Regions from separate parts of the Streptomyces sp. NPDC031064 genome, predicted to be linked through region 1. Evidence: riboswitches for the same ligand, from Rfam matches in the RefSeq annotation. Region 1 holds a riboswitch; the other holds the start of a gene.
What was found. A riboswitch is a leader RNA that binds a small molecule or an ion and turns the genes downstream of it on or off. The one in region 1 is predicted to bind cyclic di-AMP.
Positions count from the first base shown of each region.

Region 2: it holds a riboswitch for cyclic di-AMP, as region 1 does, so the genes downstream of both, ACZ46W_RS15290 (M23 family metallopeptidase) here and ACZ46W_RS19325 (transglycosylase family protein) in region 1, are expected to answer to the same signal.

Region 1 is NZ_JBVIGF010000005.1:108,991-113,193, reverse strand. It holds gene ACZ46W_RS19335 (cytochrome P450 family protein) at 1-243, shown strand, start outside; gene ACZ46W_RS19330 (transglycosylase family protein) at 424-1,359, shown strand; cyclic di-AMP (ydaO/yuaA leader) riboswitch at 1,619-1,795, shown strand; gene ACZ46W_RS19325 (transglycosylase family protein) at 1,799-2,467, shown strand; gene eno (phosphopyruvate hydratase) at 2,725-4,005, shown strand; gene ACZ46W_RS19315 (FtsB family cell division protein) at 4,112-4,203, shown strand, end outside.
Region 2 is NZ_JBVIGF010000004.1:14,726-18,928, reverse strand. It holds gene ACZ46W_RS15295 (PP2C family protein-serine/threonine phosphatase) at 1-895, shown strand, start outside; cyclic di-AMP (ydaO/yuaA leader) riboswitch at 1,162-1,295, shown strand; gene ACZ46W_RS15290 (M23 family metallopeptidase) at 1,307-2,413, shown strand; gene ACZ46W_RS15285 (PrsW family intramembrane metalloprotease) at 2,483-3,808, opposite strand; gene trmB (tRNA (guanosine(46)-N7)-methyltransferase TrmB) at 3,880-4,203, opposite strand, start outside.

The sequences.
Region 1 (4,203 bases):
GACCCGGACGCGCTGGACCTGGCCCGGCGGGACAACCAGCACCTGGGGTACGGGCACGGCATCCACTACTGCCTGGGCGCGCCGCTCGCCCGGCTGGAGGGGCAGACCGCCCTGGCGACCCTGCTGACCCGGCTGCCGGACTTGCGACTTGCGGTGGATCCTACCGATTTGCGGTGGCGTGGCGGGCTCATTATGCGTGGACTGCGCACGCTCCCGGTCGAGTTCACCCCTCATGTCGGCTGACGACCCATCAGATCTGTGATCTTCGCGTAATCTCCGGTGCATCGACTTGTGACTGACGTTCGAATGCCGCTACGTTCACCGTCACCTCAGCAGTCACGCGAAAGGCAGCACCGCATGCGCTCCGGGAACGGCCGGCACCGACGACCCCGTCAAGCCCCCGCCATCGTCGTCGCGGCAGGGGTGACCGGATCCGCCATCGCGCTCCCGCTGCTCGGCGCGGGTTCCGCGTCGGCGGCCGACGCGACCACCTGGGACCGGGTGGCCGAATGCGAGTCCGGCGGCCTGTGGAGCGCCGACCTGGGCAACGGCTTCTACGGCGGCCTCCAGATGTCGCAGGAGACCTGGGAGTCGTACGGGGGCCTCGCCCACGCCGCGCGCCCCGACCTCGCCAGCCGCACCGAGCAGATATCCGTCGCCGAGAAGGTCTACGCGGCGACGGGCGTCAAGGCGTGGGAGACCTGCGCCCCGATCGCCGGCCTGGGCGGCGCCGCCGAGACGCCGGGGACCGACCTGGGCGTCGCGCCCACCGAGACCGCCCCTGAGCCGTCCGCCCCGGCACAGAGCGCCGAGCCGACGGACCCGGCCGAGACCCTCGAAGGCCCGACCGCGCCCGCCACGCCGACGGACCCGGCCGCGCCCACCGACCCGGCCGCCACACCGACCGGCCCGGCCGGAACGCTCCTGCCCACCGAGCCCGCTCCGACGGCGCCCGGCGCGACCCCCGCTCCGGGCACCGGCAAGCACCGCGGCGAGCCGTCTCCCGAGGAGACTCCGGCGACCGACCCGACCGCCCCGGTCGCCCCAGCCGCACCGGAGGGCGAAACCACCACCAAGCCCACCGATCCTGCCAAGCCCGCTGATACCGGCAATTCGGCCACCGGGCGCGAAAGCGACGGCCACCCCTCCCGGGGTGACGGAGCGTCGCGCGACCCCGGCAGTGTCGAGCCCGGCGCGTACACCGTCCGCCCCGGCGACAACCTCTGGAGCATCGCGGACGAGCACGACGTCCCCGGCGGCTGGCCCGCCCTCTACGAGGCCAACCAGGAGACCGTCGGCGCCGATCCGGACCTCATCGTCCCCGGTCAGAGCCTCGACCTGACGACGGATCAGCCGTAGGGGCAGGGGTTATGTCCACTTCTGGGTAAGTGAGACATGAATCTCTTCGCCCCAACTGGCGCACCGTGGCCGCCCGAAGCGCACAATCCGCCCTTCACCTGCGTAAACGCCCGTCAAGGGCAGGCGCATAAGGGCGGATTGACCCCGATGTCCGCCTTTGAACTTCGGGGAGGTCTCTGTTTACGGTCGTGACCGCTCGCCACCGCGGGCCCCATCGACCGGAACGCCGAATCCTGCCGCCGGTCGACGGGAACAGTCGTCGCGTCACGCGCCGAAGGCAGGAGCGGGGGACCCAAGGTAAGTGCCGGGCCCGGCCATGGAGACATGGCGCGGACCGGCTTGGGGTGAAGCCGCGCGCCGCACCGCGGTGCCGCGCGGCCGGGCAGCTCACGCCCGAACCCGACAGCTCACCTCGCAGGCGTCGGTGAGGAGATGTCCCATGCTGTTCTCCAGCAAGGCCAAGCACCGTCGCCCCTCCAAGGCCGCCCGGTTCGCCGCGTTCGCCGGCATCACCGGTGTCGCCGTCGCCGCCCCGCTGATGGGCGCCACGTCCGCCTCGGCCGCCACCGCCGCCGAGTGGGACAAGGTCGCCCAGTGCGAGTCCGGCGGCAACTGGTCCATCAACACCGGCAACGGCTACTACGGCGGCCTCCAGTTCTCGGCCTCCACCTGGGCCGCGTACGGCGGCACCGCGTACGCCGCGACCGCCGACCAGGCCTCCAAGTCGCAGCAGATCGAGATAGCCGAGAAGGTCCTGGCGGGCCAGGGCAAGGGCGCCTGGCCGCACTGCGGCGTCGGCCTGTCCAACGCCTCGTACCAGGGGGCCCCGGTCCAGGAGCGCAAGGCCGAGCAGCCCACCACGCGCAGCGAGCAGCGCACCGCCCCGAAGGCCGAGAAGAAGGCCGCGCCGAAGACCGTCACCACCCCGACCGGCAAGAAGGTCGAGAAGGGCGACGGCGAGTACAAGGTCAAGGCCGGCGACACGCTCAGCACCATCGCCGCCGACAAGAAGGTCGCGGGCGGCTGGCAGAAGCTCTTCGAGCTGAACAAGGACATCGTCGACGACGCCGACCTGATCTACCCGGGCCAGCAGCTCCACCTGAGCTGACCCCCGCGGGACCACCCCGGCCCGGCGCGCCCTTCCCCCGTGCGTGCCGGGCCGGGGTTCCGCGCTCCAGCCACATTACCGACCGGTAGGTTTCGTGGCGTTTCGCCCGCAATGCAGCCTGGTGAGCCCTTTTTCGTCCCAGGAGGCGGGCGTCGGCTGGTCACGGCTCCCCGGCCGGTTAGGCTCTTGCCGCAAGGCCAAAGAGACCCTGCACCGCATGCGTCACATTTTGCGTCACATCCCAGAAGGAGATGCTCGTGCCGTCCATCGACGTCGTCGTAGCCCGGGAAATCCTGGACTCCCGAGGCAACCCCACGGTCGAGGTCGAGGTCGGCCTCGACGACGGCAGCACCGGCCGTGCTGCCGTCCCGTCCGGTGCCTCCACCGGTGCGTTCGAGGCCCTCGAGCTCCGCGACGGTGACAAGGACCGCTACCTCGGCAAGGGTGTCGAGAAGGCCGTCCTCGCCGTCATCGAGCAGATCGGCCCGGAGCTCGTCGGCTACGACGCCACCGAGCAGCGGCTGATCGACCAGGCGATGTTCGACCTGGACGCCACGCCGGACAAGTCCTCGCTCGGCGCCAACGCCATCCTCGGCGTCTCCCTCGCCGTCGCGCACGCCGCCTCCGAGGCGTCCGACCTCCCGCTCTTCCGCTACCTGGGCGGCCCGAACGCGCACCTGCTGCCCGTTCCGATGATGAACATCCTGAACGGCGGCTCGCACGCCGACTCCAACGTGGACATCCAGGAGTTCATGATCGCCCCGATCGGCGCGGAGTCCTTCTCCGAGGCGCTGCGCTGGGGTGCCGAGGTCTACCACACGCTGAAGAAGGTCCTGAAGGACAAGGGCCTGTCCACGGGCCTGGGCGACGAGGGCGGCTTCGCCCCGAACCTGGACTCCAACCGCGCCGCCCTCGACCTCATCCTCGAGGCCATCAAGCAGGCCGGCTACGCCCCGGGCAAGGACATCGCCCTGGCGCTCGACGTCGCCGCGTCCGAGTTCTACAAGGACGGTGCCTACCAGTTCGAGGGCAAGTCCCGCTCGGCCGCCGAGATGACGGACTACTACGCCGAGCTCGTCGAGGCGTACCCGCTGGTCTCCATCGAGGACCCGCTGTTCGAGGACGACTGGGACGGCTGGAAGACCATCACCGAGAAGCTGGGCACCAAGGTCCAGCTCGTCGGCGACGACCTGTTCGTCACCAACCCGGAGCGCCTGGCGCGCGGCATCGACGAGGGTGCCGCGAACGCCCTGCTGGTCAAGGTCAACCAGATCGGTTCGCTGACCGAGACCCTGGACGCCGTCGAGATGGCCCAGCGCAACGGCTTCAAGTGCATGATGTCGCACCGCTCCGGCGAGACCGAGGACGTCACCATCGCCGATCTGGCCGTCGCCACCAACTGCGGCCAGATCAAGACCGGCGCCCCGGCCCGTTCCGAGCGCGTCGCCAAGTACAACCAGCTCCTGCGCATCGAGGAGATCCTCGACGACGCCGCGGTGTACGCGGGCCGCAGCGCCTTCCCGCGCTTCAAGGGCTGATCACCGGCCCGGTCGCATAGCCCGGTTACGTACGTCCCCGGCCACGGTCCCGTACCGTGTCCGGGGACGTACGTACGTAACGGGCAAGGGGAGGCGGGTACACGACATGGCCCGGGACCGGTTCTCCACCGCGACCAGGCTGCGACTGCTCGGCGAGCAGACCGCCGCCCGCGTCTACCGCTCCCAGACCCGCCGGCA
Region 2 (4,203 bases), on a different contig from region 1:
CCTGGACGAGGTGCAGGCGCCGACCGAGATCCTCACCGTGGCGGTGGTCGCGGCGCTCGCGCTGCTGATCAACCGGGTGGTGCGGCGCAGTGGGGAGCAGCTCGCCTCGGCGCGGGTGATCGCCGAGACCGCGCAGCGGGCCGTGCTGCCGACGCCGGCCGAGCGGATCGGTGGGTTGCAGGTGGCGGCGCGGTACGAGGCGGCGCAGGCGGACGCGTTCATCGGGGGTGACCTCTTCGCCGTGCAGGACACGCCGTACGGGGTGCGGCTGGTGGTCGGGGACGTGCGGGGCAAGGGCATGGGGGCGGTCGAGGCGGTGGCGGTGGTCATCGGGGCGTTCCGGGAGGCGGCCGAGCAGGAGAGCTCGCTGGAGGGCGTGGCGCAGCGGTTGGAGCGGGCGCTGGCGCGGGAGGGGACGCGGCGCGACGGGCTGGACGCCTTCGAGGGGTTCACCACGGCGGTGCTGGCGGAGGTGCCGCGCGGGGAGGCCGTGGTGCGGGTGGTGGACCGGGGGCACCCGGAGCCGCTGATGCTGTACGCGGACGGGCGCACCGAGCTGCTGGAGCCGGCCGAGCCCGCGCTGCCGCTGGGCATGTCGGACCTGGGGACGTGGCCGGACCGGGCGTACGAGGTGCCGTATCCGGCGGGGGCGACGCTGCTGTTCTACACGGACGGGCTGTCCGAGGCCCGGGACGCGGACGGGGTCTTCTACGACCCGGTCGCGCGGCTGTCGGGGCGGCTCTTCCCGGGGCCCGACGCGATGCTGGACGCGCTCGTGAGCGACGTACGGCGGCATACGGGCGGCGGGGCGACGGACGACCTGGCGCTGCTGGCGGTCACCCGGCCGGCGGAGGGGCAGCCGGAGCGGCGCAGGACGATGCCGGTCGTGCCGTAGCGGCGTCCACCGCGTCACCGGCCGTCGGTACGGTGCGTAGCCGAAGCGTGTCACTCCGCATAACATTTGACGCACCGTCAGCATCACTATGGCCGGTGAATCTTTCTGATGTGCGGTCAAGTCGCCCCGTTGTGCCCGATTGTGGGCCGGTAAATCCCGGGGCCGTCCAGTTAATGATCAGTAGGAACGGCTTGGAATCCGGAGCCCGCGTCTATTAACGTTCGATAACGCAGCGCGGTCGTCCCAGCCGTCGCAAGAGACGGCACCGTGCGCGTGCGCCGAATCCCGTGAGGGAACCGGGGAACCACCTTTTGGGGTGAATCGGGCTGAACCAGGCCCGTAGGAGACCTTCCTGCTCCGAACCCGTCAGCTAACCCGGTAGGCGAGAAGGAAGGAAAGGAGTGCGCCTCCGTGGCGTCCAACAGGCCTGCCCCCGAAGCTCCGTACGGCTCGATCGCCTCGTTCAACACTTCGGGTGTCCCGGACGCCGCCCCCGTAAACGGGCAGTGGGAGGAATGGAACCCCACCGAGGAAACCGTCCGCCCCGTGCGCGGCCGGCACCGCATCGCCAAGCAGCGCGGCGGCCTCGCCCGTAGCTCCACCGTCCTCGGCGTCGGCGTGATCGCGGCGGTCGGCGCGGGTGGCATGGCCACCGCGCAGGACAAGCCCGCGGTCTCCATATCCCTGCCCGACGTCGTCACGGACAACCTGCCCGACGCCGACTCCCTGCCCGGCATCGGCTCCCTGATGTCCGACGAGACGGACTCCGCGGACTCCGGCGAGGCCGGCACCCCGGACAGCGGGCCGCTCACCGCCGCCTCCCTCACCGGCTCGGCCGACGCCACCGCGCAGCAGAGCGGCGGCGCCGACGCGGGCGAGGCCCTGCGCGCCCGCATCCTCCAGCAGGCCGAGCAGCAGCAGGCGTCCGCCGACGCGGAGGCGAAGGCCGCGGCCGAGGCGGCCGCCGCCGAACAGGCCGCCGCCGAGGCGAAGGCCCAGCAGACCGCCGCCCAGGAGCAGGCCGCCCAGCAGGCCGCCGAGGAGAAGGCGAAGGCCGAGGCCGAGGCCGCCGCCAAGGCGAAGGCCGCCGAGGAGGAGCGGCTGGCCAAGCTCGCCGGGAGCTGGTCCCTGCCGACCTCCTCGTACACCATCACCTCCACCTACGGCCAGGCCGGCAACATGTGGTCCTCCGGCTACCACACCGGCCTCGACCTGGCCGCGCCCACGGGCACGCCCGCCAAGGCCGTCCACGGCGGCACCATCAAGTCGGCCGGATGGTCCGGGTCGTACGGCTACCGCATCGTCCTGGAGCTGGAGGACGGCACCGAGGTCTGGTACTGCCACCTGTCGTCCATGACGGTCGGCGCCGGGCAGACGGTCGCCACCGGCGAGACCATCGGCCGCGTCGGCGCCACCGGCAACGTGACCGGGCCGCACCTGCACCTGGAGGTGCACACGCCGGGCGGCGACGGGATCGACCCGCTGGCGTGGCTGCGCGGCAAGGGCCTCACCGTCTGAGCCCCGGTTCCCTGAACCTCGCACTCCGGCAGCCCTGGCGGCACACCCCCCGACGCCAGGGCTGCCGGCCTAGTACCGGTACGGGTTGTAGCCGCCGTAGTTCAGATGCGGGGGCGGCGTCCACACCCGGCCGGTGGCCTGTGCCGCGTACGTCAGCGCGGGCCCGGCTATCTCCTTGCGCTGCCACAGGTGGTGCAGCAGCTCCTGCTCGCGCGCCATGAAGTCGTGGCCCACCACGCCCCGGCGGGCCCGGTGGCGAAGGAACGCCAGCGACGTCGCGAACGCCTCGTACTCGCCGACCGCGCGCGCCGCCGCCGGGCCGAAGCAGCGCGCCGCGTACCCACGGGCCAGACCCCGCGCCCGCATCGAGGACAGCGCCAGCGGCTCGGCCGGGGTGAGCCAGCCCGCCGCGGCGTACGCCGGGAGCTCGCCCGATATCGTGCGCAGCTCGCGCTGGCGCGACCAGATCGCCAGCCACGTCAGCAGCCCGAACGCGGGCACCATGAACGCCCCGTACACGGCGTAGAACCCCCACGGCCCGAGCGCCGCCGAGCCGTTCCACAGCGCGTGCATGCCCATCGCCAGGGCCAGCCCGAGCACCGGCAGCGCGATCCGGCGGACCTTCTTGCGGCGCGCGGTGATCGCGGCGATGCCGAAACCGATGCCGGTGAGCACGGTGAACAGCGGGTGCGCGAACGGCGACATCACGATCCGTACGAAGAAGGTCGCGGCCGTGACGGACGCGAGCCCCGACGTCCCGATCTGCTGGTCCTCCCCGAAGGCGTTGCCCAGATACAGGATGTTCTCGGTGAAGGCGAAGCCCGTCGCGGTGAACCCGGCGATGACGACGCCGTCCACGATCCCGGTGAAGTCCCGTCTGCGGAAGACGAAGATGAGCAGCACGGCGGCGGCCTTGGCGCTCTCCTCCACGATCGGCGCTATGACCGTCGCACCGAGGGTGTCCGCGGACGACGGGTCGGCGGTGGCGGTGGCTATCCAGCGGGTCGCGAAGGTGTTGGCGACGATCGCGACCAGCGCGGCGGCGCACGCGCCCCACGCGAAGGCGAACAGCAGGTTCTTCCACGGGCCCGGCTCGACCCGGTCCAGCCAGCGGAACGCGGCCATCAGCAGCGGGACCGGCAGCACGGCGAGGCCGAGCCCCACCAGGAAGCCCTGCGTGCCGGTCTGCTCCCGCACCAGCGCGAGGATCACCAGCCCGCACAGGGCGAGCACGATGACGACCGCGGAGGCCCGCACCGCCTTGCTGCGCCAGAAGGCGCGGCGGGGCTTGTAGCGCCAGCGGGCACGCTCCGGCACGGCGTCGAACGACGGCTGTGGTTCGTACGCCGGGACGGCCGGATACGGCGACTGGTGCTGCGCAGACGAGTAGGACACGTGATCGACCCTAACGACCGTCACTGACACTCCGCGACGGCATTGCTACGGACGCACGGCCACGCCCGGGGTCACACCCGCTTGAACAGCAGGTCGTGCACCACGTGCCCCTTGTCCAGGCCCTGGCCCTCGAAGCGGGTGAGCGGCCGGAAGGCGGGCCGGGGCGCGTAGCCGCCGCCGGGCACGGTGTTGGCGAAGTCCGGGTGCGCGGTCAGCACGTCCAGCATCTGCTCGGCGTACGGCTCCCAGTCCGTGGCGCAGTGCAGTACGGCACCGGGCTTCATCCGGGTGGCGACCAGGCTGAGGAACTCGGGCTGGATCAGCCGGCGCTTGTGGTGCCGCTTCTTGGGCCACGGGTCGGGGAAGTACACGCGTACGCCGTCGAGCGCGTCGGG